DNA from 4 places in the Bradyrhizobium sp. ERR14 genome. Region 1 is predicted to be linked to each of the others. Evidence: riboswitches for the same ligand, from Rfam matches in the RefSeq annotation. Region 1 holds a riboswitch; each other region holds the start of a gene.
What was found. A riboswitch is a leader RNA that binds a small molecule or an ion and turns the genes downstream of it on or off. The one in region 1 is predicted to bind cobalamin.
Positions count from the first base shown of each region.

Region 2: linked by a shared signal. The riboswitch ahead of GGD62_RS39945 (ribonucleoside-diphosphate reductase subunit alpha) and the one ahead of GGD62_RS31285 (DUF1636 domain-containing protein) in region 1 are both predicted to bind cobalamin.
Region 3: linked by a shared signal. The riboswitch ahead of GGD62_RS04885 (TonB-dependent receptor domain-containing protein) and the one ahead of GGD62_RS31285 (DUF1636 domain-containing protein) in region 1 are both predicted to bind cobalamin.
Region 4: linked by a shared signal. The riboswitch ahead of metE (5-methyltetrahydropteroyltriglutamate--homocysteine S-methyltransferase) and the one ahead of GGD62_RS31285 (DUF1636 domain-containing protein) in region 1 are both predicted to bind cobalamin.

Region 1 is NZ_JACIHD010000017.1:45,721-49,293, forward strand. It holds gene GGD62_RS31275 (cobyric acid synthase) at 1-1,340, opposite strand, end outside; gene cobO (cob(I)yrinic acid a,c-diamide adenosyltransferase) at 1,346-1,981, opposite strand; cobalamin riboswitch at 2,023-2,244, shown strand; gene GGD62_RS31285 (DUF1636 domain-containing protein) at 2,339-2,713, shown strand; gene cobW (cobalamin biosynthesis protein CobW) at 2,710-3,573, shown strand, end outside.
Region 2 is NZ_JACIHD010000043.1:12,793-16,365, reverse strand. It holds partial or broken gene GGD62_RS39960 (IS110 family transposase) at 1-867, shown strand, start outside; partial or broken gene GGD62_RS39955 (transposase) at 1,112-1,288, opposite strand; partial or broken gene GGD62_RS39950 (hypothetical protein) at 1,755-1,995, shown strand; cobalamin riboswitch at 2,016-2,230, shown strand; gene GGD62_RS39945 (ribonucleoside-diphosphate reductase subunit alpha) at 2,335-3,573, shown strand, end outside.
Region 3 is NZ_JACIHD010000001.1:981,432-985,004, reverse strand. It holds gene GGD62_RS04905 (adenylate/guanylate cyclase domain-containing protein) at 1-441, shown strand, start outside; gene GGD62_RS04900 (hypothetical protein) at 566-742, shown strand; gene GGD62_RS04895 (hypothetical protein) at 881-1,090, shown strand; gene GGD62_RS04890 (hypothetical protein) at 1,190-1,453, shown strand; cobalamin riboswitch at 1,497-1,712, shown strand; gene GGD62_RS04885 (TonB-dependent receptor domain-containing protein) at 1,826-3,573, shown strand, end outside.
Region 4 is NZ_JACIHD010000012.1:142,179-145,751, reverse strand. It holds gene metE (5-methyltetrahydropteroyltriglutamate--homocysteine S-methyltransferase) at 1-1,567, opposite strand, end outside; cobalamin riboswitch at 1,670-1,873, opposite strand; gene GGD62_RS27960 (nodulate formation efficiency C protein) at 2,761-3,573, shown strand, end outside.

The sequences.
Region 1 (3,573 bases):
GGAATGTCGAGCCTGGCCAGATAGGCCTTGCGGAAATCATCCGACGTGAACAGGCCGTGCAGATAGCTGCCCTGCACGCGGCCATCGCGCGAGATCGCGCCTTCGGGCTCGCCGTTCAGCTTCGCAAACGGGCGCGCGCGATCCGGCCCGTCAGTGCGGCCGATGTGGATTTCGTACGCCTCGATTGGCTGGTCCGTGTCGGTATGCACGGCCGCGACACGCGTCAGCGTCTTCTGCGGACTCATCACGGTGTCCACGTCCAGAAGTCCGAGGCCCGGCGTGTCGCCTGCGGTGCCTTCGATGCCGTCAGGATCGGCGACGCTGCGTCCGAGCATCTGATAGCCGCCGCAGAGACCGAGCACATGGCCGCCCCTGCGGTGATGCGCGAGCAAATCGATGTCCCAGCCCTGCGCGCGCAGGAAGGCGAGATCGCCGCGGGTCGACTTTGAGCCGGGAATGATGACGAGGCGGACATCGCCCGGGATCGGCTCGCCCGGGCGCACCATCACGAGGTCGACGCCCGGCTCGAGCTTGAGCGGATCGAGATCGTCGAAATTGGCGATACGCGACAGCGCCAGGCAGGCGATCTTGCACTGGCCCGGCTTGCGCGCGTCGCTGAGGCCGAGCGCATCCTCGGCCGGCAGCTCGCCGGCGCGGGCGAACCAGGGCAGCACGCCGAAGCCGAGCCAGGCCGTTCTTTGTTCGATCAGCCTGTAGCCGTCGTCGAACAGCGAGGGATCGCCGCGGAACTTGTTGATGACAAAACCCTGGATCATCGCGGCATCGTCGGGGTCGATCACGGTCTTGATGCCGACCAGCTGGGCGATGACGCCGCCGCGGTCGATGTCGCCGACCAGCACGACCGGCACGTCCGCCTTGCGCGCAAAGCCCATATTGGCGATGTCGGCCTTGCGCAGGTTCACTTCGGCCGGGCTACCGGCACCTTCCACCAGCACCAGATCGGCGCGCCCCTTCAGCCGCTCAAAGCTCTCCAGCACCGCGCCCATCAGCGATGGCTTCATCGCGGCATAGTCGCGCGCACGCGCGGTCGCGATGCGCTTTCCGTGGACGATCACCTGCGCGCCGATGTCGGTCTCGGGCTTGAGCAGCACGGGGTTCATGTCGGTGTGCGGTTCGACGCGAGCGGCCAGCGCCTGCAGCGCCTGGGCGCGGCCGATCTCGCCGCCATCAACGGTGACGGCGGCGTTGTTCGACATGTTCTGCGGCTTGAACGGGAGCACGCGCAGGCCGCGCCGCGTGAGGGCGCGCGCGAGACCGGCGACGATGAGCGACTTGCCCACGTCCGAGCCGGCCCCCTGGATCATCAGCGCGCGTGCCATCGAACTCAGAACTCGACGCCGGCCTGTGCCTTGATGCCGGAGCGGAACGGATGTTTCACCAGCGTCATCTCGGTGACGAGATCGGCGATCTCGATCAGCTCGTCCTTGGCGTTGCGGCCGGTGAGCACGACATGCGTCATCGGTGGCTTCGAGGTGGTCAGAAACTCGACGATCTCGGCGATGTCGAGATAGTCGTAGCGCAGCGCGATGTTGATCTCGTCGAGCACGACCATGCGCAGGCTCTCATCGAGGATCAGCTCCTTGGCCTTCTCCCAGCCGGCGCGCGCGGCGGCGATGTCGCGGGCGCGGTCCTGCGTCTCCCACGTAAAGCCTTCGCCCATGGCGTGGAACTGGCAGAGGTCGCCGAAATGGCCGGTGAGCAGGCGCCGCTCGCCGGTATCCCAGGCGCCCTTGATGAATTGCACGACTGCGCAGGGAAAGCCGTGCGCGACGCAGCGGACGATCATGCCGAAGGCCGACGAGGACTTGCCCTTGCCGGCCCCGGTGTGGACGATGATGAGGCCCTTTTCGCCGCTCTTGGTCGCCATGATCTTGTCGCGGGCGGCCTTCTTCTTCGCCATTTTCGTGGCGTGGCGGGCGTCGGTTTCCTCGGCCGTTTTTGTATCCGGTTCAGGCGTCATCGGGTCCCGGTCCTTCGGCTTGACAAGTGGCGGCCACCGGCAAATGGTGGCCCGGCGTTGGTTCCTGTCCTATGACAGGCGAAGAGGGAATGCGATAGGGTCCGAATCGGCAAGATTTGGGTCCAAAATGCAGCCGCCCCCGCGACCGTGACCGGAGAGATGTCCGAAGCCACTGATTCCCTCAGGGAATCGGGAAGGCGGGGATCGAAGGGGAAAACCCTGCTCCGCAAGCCGGGAGACCTGCCAGCGCGGACGAGTTTTGGACCGGCGGACGGGGTGTTCCGCGACGGGGAAAACGGGCCTTCTGAAGAATGGTCCGTGTGCCTCATCGCCTCCCGCTGTTATCTGGAAGAGGCAATGACCGTCACACTTCACGTCTGCATCACCTGCCGTGCCGGCGAGACGCCAGGCGAGGGCGAGGCGACGCCCGGCAAGCGCCTGCATGGGGCGATCCTCGACGCGGGCGTGCCCGAGGGTGTCAATGTGGTTCCCGTCGAATGCCTGTCGGCCTGCAACCAGGGTTGCTCGGTCGCACTGAGCGCGCCCGGCCGGTGGTCTTACGTCTATGGTCGCCTCTCGGATGCAAATGCGAAGGATGTGGTCGCGGGCGCCGCGGCCTATGCGGCCGCGCCTGACGGCCTCGTGCCCTGGCGCAGCCGGCCGGAAATATTCCGCAAGCAGTCGCTTGCCCGCATTCCCCCCATTGCCGTCGTGCCGGAGGCCGCCGAATGAACTCGCTCGCAAAAGTCCCTGTGACGGTGGTCACCGGTTTTCTCGGCTCGGGCAAGACGACGCTGATCCAGCATCTGCTCAGCAATGCCGGCGGCAAGAAGCTCGCGGTGCTCGTCAACGAGTTCGGTAGTGAGGGCGTCGACGGCGAGATCTTGAAATCCTGCGCCGACGCCAATTGCCCGGAGGAGAACATCGTCGAGCTCGCCAATGGCTGCATCTGCTGCACGGTTGCCGACGATTTCATTCCGACCATGGAAAAACTACTGGCGCGGCCCGTGCGACCCGATCATATCCTGATCGAGACCTCGGGCCTGGCGCTGCCCAAGCCGCTGCTGAAGGCATTCGACTGGCCGGAGATCCGTTCGCGCATCACCGTCGACGGCGTGATCGCTCTCGCGGATGCCGAGGCTGTCGCCGCTGGCCGCTTTGCGCCGGATCCTGACGCCGTCGAAGCGCAGCGCGCGGCGGACGAGAATTTGGACCATGAGACGCCGCTGTCGGAAGTGTTCGAGGACCAGATCGCCTGCGCCGACATCGTGCTGCTGACCAAGGCCGACCTCGCTGGGGCGGCGGGACTTGAAGCGGCCAAGGCTGCCATCACCGCCGAGATGCCGCGCCGCGTGCCGATGCTCCCCGTGACCGACGGTGCGATCGATGCGCGCGTCATCCTCGGTCTTGGCGCTGCCGCCGAGAACGATCTCGCCGCGCGTCCCTCGCATCATGACGGCGAGGCAGAGCACGAGCACGATGATTTCGCCTCGGTCGTGGTCGACCTTCCTGAAGTCGCCGACGTCGATGCGCTGGTCGCATCCGTCCAGAAGCTGGCGCGCGAGCAGAACGTGCTGCGCGCTAAGGGCTAC
Region 2 (3,573 bases), on a different contig from region 1:
CGCCGGTTCACAGTGGCTCGCCCGGAAGATAAAGGCACTAGGTCACAAGGTGCGCTTGATCCCCGCGCAATTCGTGAAGCCCTACGTGAAGTCAAACAAGAACGATATCATCGACGCTGAGGCGATCGCTGAGGCCGCGACGCGACCGACAATGCGCTTCGTCGCCGTGAAGGAGGAGGACCAAGTCGATCTTCAAGCGCTGCATCGGATCCGTGAGCAGATGGTCGGCTCGAGGACACGCCTGATCAATCAGATGCGGGCTTTCTGCCTCGAGTACGGCGTACCTTTGCGTCAGGGTGCCGGAATATTCAAACTCGAGTTGCCGCGCGCTTTGAATGACGAAGGAAACGATTTGTCACCAGTGATGCGTCGCCTGGTGGGCGATTTTTTCGCTGATCTCCGCCGCCTCGAAGAACGGATCCGCGAAGTGACACAGGAGATCGAAGCGGTCGCCGATCGGGAGGACGTCACACGCCGGCTGATGACAATCCCTGGTATCGGCGTATTGGGTGCGACCGCTGTACTTGCCGCGATCGGTGATGGGCTGCAGTTTCGCAAGGCCCGCGACCTTGCTGCCTGGGGTTAGTGCCCAGGCAATACTCGACCGGCGGAAAACAGACGTTGCTTGGCGTCAGCAAACGCGGCAACCGTTATGTGAGAAAACTTTTAGTGCATGGCGCGCGATCTTGCTTCCGGCATTTGGACCGGACGCGCGATCGCCTAGGAAACTGGCTCGACGGGCTGCAGGCTCGGATGCATCCGAACAAGGCCGTTGTCGCCCTAGCGGCCAAGATGGCCCGCATTGTCTGGGTGGTCTTGAACAAGCCTGGAGCTCTCTACGAACGCAGAGATCCTGCTTTCACCTGACGCTTCTGGCTTCGATTGCAAGGCTCGGGAACAGTGATGACGAAACAGTGGATCAACATGCCGTAAGCCCTGTGCAAAAAAGCGGGCTTCGTGCCCGAACCATTTATTGGGAACGGCGTGCGCGGATCTCATCATGGCCTGGCTGCAACCGCAGTCCACTCGCGAGAGGCCGGATACATTTATGCAACTGTAAGCGTCATTTTTGCTGTTACGAACCCTTGCACGGACGGGGCGGACCATACACCAGTGCCTTCAGCCGCTTAGCCTCCGACACCTCCATACCGCCGAACTTCGCCTTCCATTTGTAGATGCTGGCGTCGCTGACGCCGTGCTAGCGGCACAGGTCGGCAACCGAAACGCCGGCCTCGTGCTCCTTCAAAATCCCGATGATCTGCTCTTCCGAAAAGCGGCTGCGCTTCATGCTCTGGTCCTTGTCGTGGGCCAGAACGAACTTCAAACTGGATTATGCCCGTGGGGCAAGGTCAGGGTCGTACTTCCCTTCTGAGAGCAATCCGACCGCACTGCGGACGACTTCAAGCGAGACTTCTTGCAGATCAAAGCCTCCTCCGGTGAATGTAGGCGCATTGCACCCTAACGGCGTGACGATTCCGGTATTATCGAGACGCGGTTTGGATATATGTTTCTCGTCCTTCCAATGTTCATGGAGGCAAACCAAGCAGCTTTTGGAATCGTGAACAAAGCGCGCGTCCACGCCGCCTGCGAGCCCCACGGTCGCGTGGCCCATCACATAACGCACTTTCAGTTGGAAAGTGATTCCCCGAGCCAAGCCCCTGCCAGGGCGAGGGGTAGAGACTCGACGGGAAGCACTTACAGCGGACATCGCCGGGTGAAGGGATAGTCCAGACCAGGAACGCCGGAAGGGTAACAGGCGACGCGATCGGATCATGAAGCGTTTCAAATCGTCCCGTCAGGCTCAACTTCTCTCAGTTCATGATCAGGTCGCGAACCTTTTCCACATCCTCTCTCTCGGAGCCGTCACTGCCGACTTCCCGTCGTGTTTCGCGCGAGCGAGCCTTTGCGACTTGGCGCGAGATCTCCACGACAAGCGCTCGCCGAACCTTGACCTCGGGGCTGCTCCAATTCGTTAACTTGACGGCGCCGCCTTGACGAATCTCCGCGAGCGGCGCCTATATGTAGCCCGTCACGGTCTTCCATTCCCGCATCTCGTAGGATGGAAGCTAAGAGGGAACCCGGTGCGCCGGCAACGGCTATTCCGAGGCTGCCCCCGCAACTGTAAGCGGCGAGCGGTTGTCATCATGGTCACTGGCGCGACAGCGCTGGGAAGGCCGACAGCCCCAGCGACCCGCGAGCCAGGAGACCTGCCGCGACTGAACGAAAGTCCTCGGGCGGGGTGCCCCGGTGGGTCGCTTGCAGCTGGTGATATTTGTCCGATCTCCTCGCAAGTCGTCCGCACGGCCCCCAGCCTCAAACATCGCGGGGTTGCCGATGTCGCCGTCTTACGATTTCGATCAGCATGGTCATCTCGTCGCGCCACCGAGTGTGCGGCCGCGCCTAGCGCAGGCGAAGCCTGCCGCGCCTGAGCCGTGTCTGGTGCCCCTTTCGCCATCGCCGGCTCCGCTGCCGTGGCCCCTCGCGCCATCGCCAAAGCCGGCCGACCTCACGCTCGATCCGTCGCGCGACGACTTGTTGACGTCGTTCGGCAAGCTGACGCTGACCGACCGTTATCTGCTCGCCGGCGAAACTTACCAGGACATGTTCAGGCGGGTGTCTTGCGCTTTCGCGGACGATGTTGCGCATGCCCAACGTCTCTATGATGCGATGTCCCGGCTATGGTTCATGCCGGCCACACCGGTGCTCTCCAACGGCGGGACCACGCGCGGCCTGCCGATCTCCTGCTTCCTCAACTCGGTGGCGGACTCGCTCGAAGGCATCCTCGGTACCTGGAACGAGAACGTCTGGCTTGCTTCCAACGGCGGCGGCATCGGCACCTACTGGGGCAATGTTCGCTCGATCGGCGAGAAGGTGAAGGGCGGCGTCACTTCAGGCATCATCCCGTTCATCCACGTCATGGACGGCCTGACGCTGGCGATCAGCCAGGGCTCGTTGCGGCGCGGCTCGGCGGCGGTCTATCTCGATATCCACCATCCCGAGATCGAGGAGTTCCTCGAGATTCGCAAGGCGTCCGGCGACTTCAACCGAAAGAGCCTCAACCTGCATCACGGCGTCAACGTCACCGATGAGTTCATGCGTGCCGTGGGCGCCGGCACCGTGTTCGCACTGCGGAGCCCGAAGACTAACGAGGTCGTCCGCCAGATCGATGCCCGCCAGCTGTGGCAACGCATCCTTGAGAACCGGCTCCAGACTGGCGAGCCTTATCTCTTGTTCATCGACACCGTAAACCGCGCGCTCCCCACGCATCAGCGCGAGCTGGGCCTCAAGGTCTCGACCTCCAACCTGTGCAGCGAAATTACCCTGCCGACCGGCATCGATCATCGCGACGAGGAGCGCACCGCGGTCTGCTGTCTGTCGTCGCTCAACCTCGAGACCTGGGACCAGTGGAGTGAGGAGCCCACCTTCATCGAGGATGTCATGCGCTTCCTCGACAACGTGCTCAGCCACTTCATCACGGTGGCGCCGGACGGCATGAAGCGTGCCCGCTACGCTGCCCTGCGTGAGCGCTCCGTCGGCCTCGGCGTCATGGGCTTCCACTCCTTCCTGCAGGCC
Region 3 (3,573 bases), on a different contig from region 1:
GGCTCCGAATTGATGATGAGCTTCACCGTGATGGGCGATGCCGTGAACCTGGCGTCGCGGCTGGAGGCCGTCAACAAGGTCTACGGCACCCGCATCCTGATCTCGCAGGCAACTGCTGATGCGATCGGAGCGCGGCTCGAATTGCGCGAGATCGATCGTCTGGCGGTCGCCGGCCAGAGCGCGCCGCAGCCGATCTTCGAGGTGATGGCGCGGGCCGGCGCGCTCACCGCCGCGCAGGACAGCCTGCGCACGCATTATGCCGAAGCGCTCGCGGCCTATCGGGCCCGCCGCTTCGACGAGGCGCGCGCCGCCTTCAACGCCGCGCTCGAAGCCGTCCCCGGCGACGGCCCCTCGCGCACGATGCTCGGCCGCATCGCGCAATTCGAGGCCAAGCCGCCGGAGGAGGGGTGGGACGGCGCCTGGCGCCTGGAGCAGAAATAGCCGTTTTTGTTGGGTCGGCCCGCCCTGTCCGGAAAAAACGTTTCTACTCGATAACGATGTTCGCCGTGACCTATTTCCCGGGCTTAGGTTGGATGTCCTTGAGGCGTTTGACGGGGACACGCCGATGACGGAACTTCAGGACAGGCTGGAACGGTTCGAGACGCTCACCGCCGAATGCGAGCTGATCGCCAAGCTCGCCACCGACAGCACCAAGCGCGAGTTCTATCTGAAACTCTCGGAACAGTACCGTCAGCTGGCGGTGGACATGCGGCAGGCGATCGCGACCAAGGCTGCGGCCTGACGCCGGCTGCAATCCGTTCTTAAGGTTTGGCGCGCATCCTTGACGTCGCGAGCGATCGCTCGTGGTGGAAAGGCCGGGGTTCGCTGCATTGCAGCGCACCTCGCGAGTGTCATTTGCCATGCTTGACAGGGCAATCACATGCGCCTCGTTGCCGTGATCATAGTCGCGCTCATGACGGCGGCCTGCGACCAGGAGCAGGATATCACCGGCTCGACGCTGACCTGCCCGATGCGGAACTACAGCTACAATCCCCGCGACATGAACCAGTGCGTCAGTGCGTGCAAATCGTGCGATCGCGGCACCACGGTCACCTGCACCACCTCCTGCACCCTCAAGGGCGCGCGCTGAGGCTACCGCTTTCTCCGGCGCACCCAGGGGCGGTGCTGGGGCACCGGAACGATTCACTTGGGTTAATCATTGAAGCAGGTGGGCAGGACGCGGAGTCCGATGGAAATGGGTATGCTCGATCCCGGTCGATTTCTGGTGTCGTGCTCGCATTGTGATGCCTGGCCGATGGCGGCCAATGTGAAGCGGTCGAGCTGGTCGGCGTCCCCGCACGAGGTCCGCTTTGTCTGCACGCGCTGTCGTCGCGAGGAGACCGCGATCGTCTCGGCCTCCGGCGAATTGACCCCGATCAAGCGCGTCGATGTTCCGCCGCGCGACGTCGCTGTCGCCTGGGCCCAGGCGCAACGTGTGCGAGGGCGGACCTGAGCGCCCGGCATCGACCGGTCGATTGACTCCCGGGGCCAACGGCTCGTAAATGATCGGCGACGGTTCTCCTCAGGGAGATCAAAAGGGAATGTGGTGCGGGATTGTCCCAACGCAGGGATCTGTCTCAACGCCACGGCTGCCCCCGCAACTGTAAGCGGTGAATCTTTCGTCTCATGCCACTGGGAAACTCGGTCCTGGGAAGGCGACGCAAGGTTACGACCCGCGAGCCAGGAGACCTGCCGTCAGCCGTGGTCACACGCGAAGATGTCGGTCGGGGAGTACAGACATTAGCTTCACCGGAGCAATCCATCGCTCTGCCGTGAAACCTCGTTCGCTGTGACGTGCCACTGACGTCATACCGAGGTTACAATTGTGTCCCGTATCGTCTCTGCCGCCAGGCGCCTTGCCGCCGGCCTGCTCGCATCCGTTTCCTTCCATTCGCTCGATCTGTCCTCCGCCTTCGCCCAGCACGCGCTTGCCGAGCAATTGCCGCCGATCGAAGTGACGCAGCCCGACGATCACAACCGCACGCGGGCGAGGGCGATCGGTGACGGCGAGGCGACTCGGCAGCGGGCGAGGACGACTGTCGCGCCGGCAGGCAATGGCGCCGGCTCATCGGGCTCCGGCGGTGAGGCTGCCGCCGGCGGCGGCGGCATCGTCGGGGCTGCCACGACCGTCATCATGGCCGCGGATATCGCGCATTCGCCATCGCAGACGCTTGCCGAGATCATCGCGATGCAGACGCCGGGGGCCCAACTCACGACGCTCTATGGCGGCCAGATCGGCGCCAAGACCAGCGTGGACCTGCGTGGCTTCGGCGCCTTTGCCACCGCCAACACGCTGGTGCTGGTCAACGGACGACGGTTGAACGACGTCGACATGGCGCAGGTGGACCTCTCCACCATCCCGCTCAATTCGATCGAACGCATCGAGGTCACGCGGGGAAATTCCGGCGCGGTGCTCTACGGCGACAACGCGGTCGGTGGTGTGATCAACATCGTTACCAAAAATGGCGTCGGCGGACCGCCCGTGACCGCGCGCATCGAGGCCGGCTTCGGCTCGTTCAACACCAGGCTCGGCAATGTCTCGACCTCGCTCAATTCCGGTCCGTGGTCGACCTCGTTCTACGGCAATACGGTCAGGACCGATGGCTACCGCGACAACAATCGCTATTCGCAGCAGAACGGCGTCGGCAATCTCAACTACACGACGCTGGGCCTGAGTGCTTTTCTTACCGTCAGCGGCGACAATCAGGAGCTGCGACTGCCGGGCGGCCGCACCGTCGATCCCTCCATCGGCCTCGACGAGCTCAGGGCCAACCGGCGAGGGACAAGCACGCCGTTCAACTACGCCAACCAGCAGGGTTTTGGTGCGACCGCGGGCTTCACCAAGACCCTGGTCAACGGCGTCGATCTCATTGTCGACGGCGGCGTGCGCGACAAGAAGCAGCAGAGTGCTTTCTTTTCCACCCCGACGCCGGTTCCGGCGTTCTTCACGTCGACCTATGTCGGTTCCCATCTGACGAATTGGTCGATCACACCGCGGCTCAGCGTGAAGAGCCTGCTGCTCGGCATGCCGTCGCAGCTCCTGACCGGCATCGACTATTACGATGCGAGCTTTGAGCAGAACCGCGGCGCGGGGCAGGGGCTCTCCCCCTGGCACAATTACGACCTCAGGCAGCAGACGGTTGCGGGTTATGTCCAGCACACATTGGGAATCGCGTCCACGACGGACATCTCCTACGGAGCGCGTGTGCAGAACGTCAGACTTGCGGCACGCGACAATTTCGACCCGGCAGCTCCCTTCAACGCCGACATCGGCGCGCTGCCGCTGACGAGCAACGAGACCCAATATGCGCTGCATCTCGGGGCCGAGCATCGCCTCAACGACCAGGTCTCGCTGTTCGGCCGCATTGCGCGCGCGTTCCGCACGCCTGATGTCGACGAGCGCCTTTCCTCGGGGCCTTCCTTCGATCCCTTGACCTTCGCTGCGATCCCGCAAACGTTCCAGCTCAAGACCCAGACCTCTGGGGATATCGAGGGCGGTGTTCGCATCAAGGGAGGCGGATTGCAGCTGCAGAGTAGTCTCTATCTGATGGATCTCACCAACGAGGTCCATTT
Region 4 (3,573 bases), on a different contig from region 1:
AGCCGGCGAGTTGCTCACCGAAGTACTGCACCATGTCATTGCGTTCGAACTCGCCGTGCACGAGAACATCGAGACCGATGTCCTCCTGCCAGCGTACGGCGCGCGCCGTCTCCTCCTTGAGGAACCTGTCGTATTGCTCGTCGCTCATAGCGCCTCGGGCATGCGCCGCACGGGCATTCCGGACTTCTTTGGTCTGCGGAAACGATCCGATCGTCGTGGTAGGAAAAGCCGGTAGTCTGAAACGATTGCTTTGGATCTCGGCACGACGGGCAAATGGGCTCGCGCGCCGACGCATGGTCTGGTCGATCGCTTTCATCCGGACAGCGACATTGGCATCATGGATTTTCGGCGAAGTCCGGCGGACAGTCGCGGCACATTCCGACTCGGCAAGAGCTAGCGCAACATTCTGGTCGCCTGCGAGTGCCCGCGCCAGGATCGCGAGCTCTCGCATCTTCTGGACCGCGAAAGCAAGCCAGCTCTTGACGTTGGAAGCGAGCCCGGTTTCGAGTTCAACATCGACCGGCACATGAAGCAGCGAGCAGGATGGGGCAATCTGTACACGATCCTTGCCGAGCTTCGCAATCGCGGGTTCGAGCCGCTTGCGCAGCGACGACAGATTCGACCGCCATACATTCCGGCCGTCGACGACACCGAGCGACATGACGAGATCACTTCGGCCGCCAGCGATGATCTGGTCCAACAACTGTGGCGCCCGAACCAGATCGAGGTGCAGTCCGGCGACTGGCAGGCTCAAGGCGGTGTCCAGATTGTCCCCGAGATCGCCGAAATAGCTGGTGACTAAGATGTTGATGGCCGGCCCCTCCTTGGCGAGCCGGTCATAGGCATGTCGCAAAGATTGTCGCGCCCTCTCATCCAGATCAAGAACCAGGCAGGGCTCGTCGAACTGAACCCAATTTGCCCCACGTTTGGCCAATTCCTGCAGAACCTCGATATAGGCCGGTATCAGTTCATCCAGTAGTGAGAGTGGCTGGAACGCAGGATCGGGACTCTTGCCGAGCTTTAGGAATGTGACCGGCCCGATCAGGACAGGGCGGGTCTGAAAGCCAAGGGCCTTGGCTTCCTCATACTCCTCGATCGGCTTGCGAGAGCATAGCCTGAAAGTCTGTCCCCTGTGAAACTCGGGGACCATGTAGTGGTAGTTGGTGTCGAACCACTTGGTCATCTCCTGCGCGGGTGCGCCAAATCCGCGCGGTCCGTGACCGCAACTCGCATCCTGATCGTCGCATTGTGATCCGCGGGCCATGGCGAAGTACGTCTTGAGCGAAACGGATTCGGTTTTCGAGGCGTAGATCTCCGGGATGGCGCCAACCATGACACTTGTGTCGAGCACCTGGTCATACAGCGAGAAATCGTTCGATGGAATGACCGTGACGCCGATAGATTTCTGACGAGCCCAGTTCGCGGCACGCAGGCCAGCTGCGTCCTCGAGCAACTGCTGTTCGCTGCTTTTTCCGGCCCAGTAACTTTCGAGAGCGAGTTTGAGCTCGCGCCTTGGACCGATGCGTGGCGTTCCGAGGGTGGCAACCGGAAGCGAGAGAAGAGTCATAGCGTGAACCCCATGTTGGGGGCAAAGGCCATGGCGGACGCAGGCAGGGGAAGTCGCGCGGTGCGACGGCTGCTTGGCGCACCACCGGGACACCCCGCCCGTGGACGAATATATTGTCGGGGCAGGTCTCCTGGCTCGCGGGTCATCGCTTCTGTCCGGCCTTCCCGAAGCCGCGCAGGCTTCAGTGACGTCTTTGGACAGCGGCTTGCCGCTCACAGTTGCGGGGGCAGCGCCGGCATTGTCACCGGCTTCCCTCTTAGCTCCGGATCAAATGGAAACCGGAGAACCTCGACGGCTTGGATTATCGGCAAGAGAAGTCTTCCGTCAACCTCTCAGATTATGTCTCACGCTGATGCTGCGACATCTGCTACGCGAATCACCGTGCATCACGTTGAGATGATGTAGAAGCGCTTTCAATCGGCGATATCGGAATGACCATCGCAGCTGCCCGCGGGCCGCACGCCAGATTGGGACAAATGCGGCTTGCGCGGGTCGGGACTGCCACCTCGAGCAGAACGCATCTCCGGCTTCCCAGCGGTTCTTGAGCACGTCCACCATCCAGTCACCTTCTCGGCCAACAGGATCCGTGTTGAATAGGCCCCAGCTGGCAAGGCCAGCAACATACCCCGCCAGCACGTTGATTTGCAGTTCAGCAAGACTCAAAATGCTCGGTGGTGAAGATCGGCTTCGCGTGGTTGGCCGTCGAGTGCAAAGCGCTCCGGACTGAGGCTGTTCTCGAAGCGCCGCGTGTCGCGAGGGAGCGCCAAACGCACCATGGCCCATTGGCCGCAAATGCCCAAACGCATGGCAGAGATCGAAACGCACATTCTGGCAACGATACCGGACCAAACCGTCGCGTGACGAGGATGCATAAGCCGCGCTGGATAGCGCTGAAAGGAAACATCGAGACCTGCCAGTCGGAAAGTCGACAAAGAGGACACAAAAGCGGTGTGAAATACCGTCCATCACCTGGCACGAAGAATGCAAGACTTCGGCATGCCCAGTCTCCTCCTGCTGGGCATGTCCGGCACAGCAAATTGAAGCTGTCGCCGGCAGCGAAGTTAGCGGCGCGTGACATAGAGGGGAGTGCCTGCTCGCACGGGACACCATCGGTCTCCCCGTCGCGTCGCCGCTAACTTCTTGCGCTCGCGCATAGCAGGTTAAAGGTTGCCCCGCTTTAGAATGACGTGTGGATGAAAGCAGATAGGCTGACAGTTATGAGGAAAATGTCTGGAAGACGCGCGTTATGGTTTTGTCTCGGTCAATCCCTGATCTGCCTGGCCGGGTTGGCTGCGACGAACAACAGTGTTCGCGCCAACGAGAGCCCCCTTATCGAAAGATTCAAGTCAACGTGGCGAGCGCAAGACGGCGAGACAATAGAACAAATTATCTCCAATGTCTCGAAGGTGGCGCAGTTCGTCCCTCGAATGTGGGGCGTCGCTGAACTTGACGAAAATGACCATGTTTTCGTTTCGTGGACCAGGCACCGCGATGATACATCAGACGAACAGTACGTTATCACCTGGAAGATCGCGCTCGACGGCACGATTCAACTTGCGTCGACCTATGCCAAACCGATGGAATTGGGCTGGCGCGCCCTGGCGCTCTCGTTGATCGCCAGTGAAGTCAAGGATGGCGAAAGGGACGCAAATTTTGGCTTTCTGCATGATCCGAGCAACTTCAACTTTGTGACGACCATGCAAGGCCGGCTCGGCGATCTTCTGCGGCAGGGCCGCTGCACTATCGTTGAACCTGTTGGAGTGGACTACTTGCCGAAGCAGAATGACAAGCCGACCGAGAAAGGTGATCTGTGGCGCGTTTTGCTTTTAGTGAACTGTAATATCCCAGGGCCCCGTTTTTTTACATACAACGGGGTCATCACTTTCGAGAAGAGCGAAGGGCAAGATTGGGAGCCGCAATCCTCCTTTGCCAAGCGTATCGCGGCCTTTCCTCCTGGCTCCTGGTTCGCTCGCATGGAGCCAAAGGAACAGGAAGAGTTAGAGGGG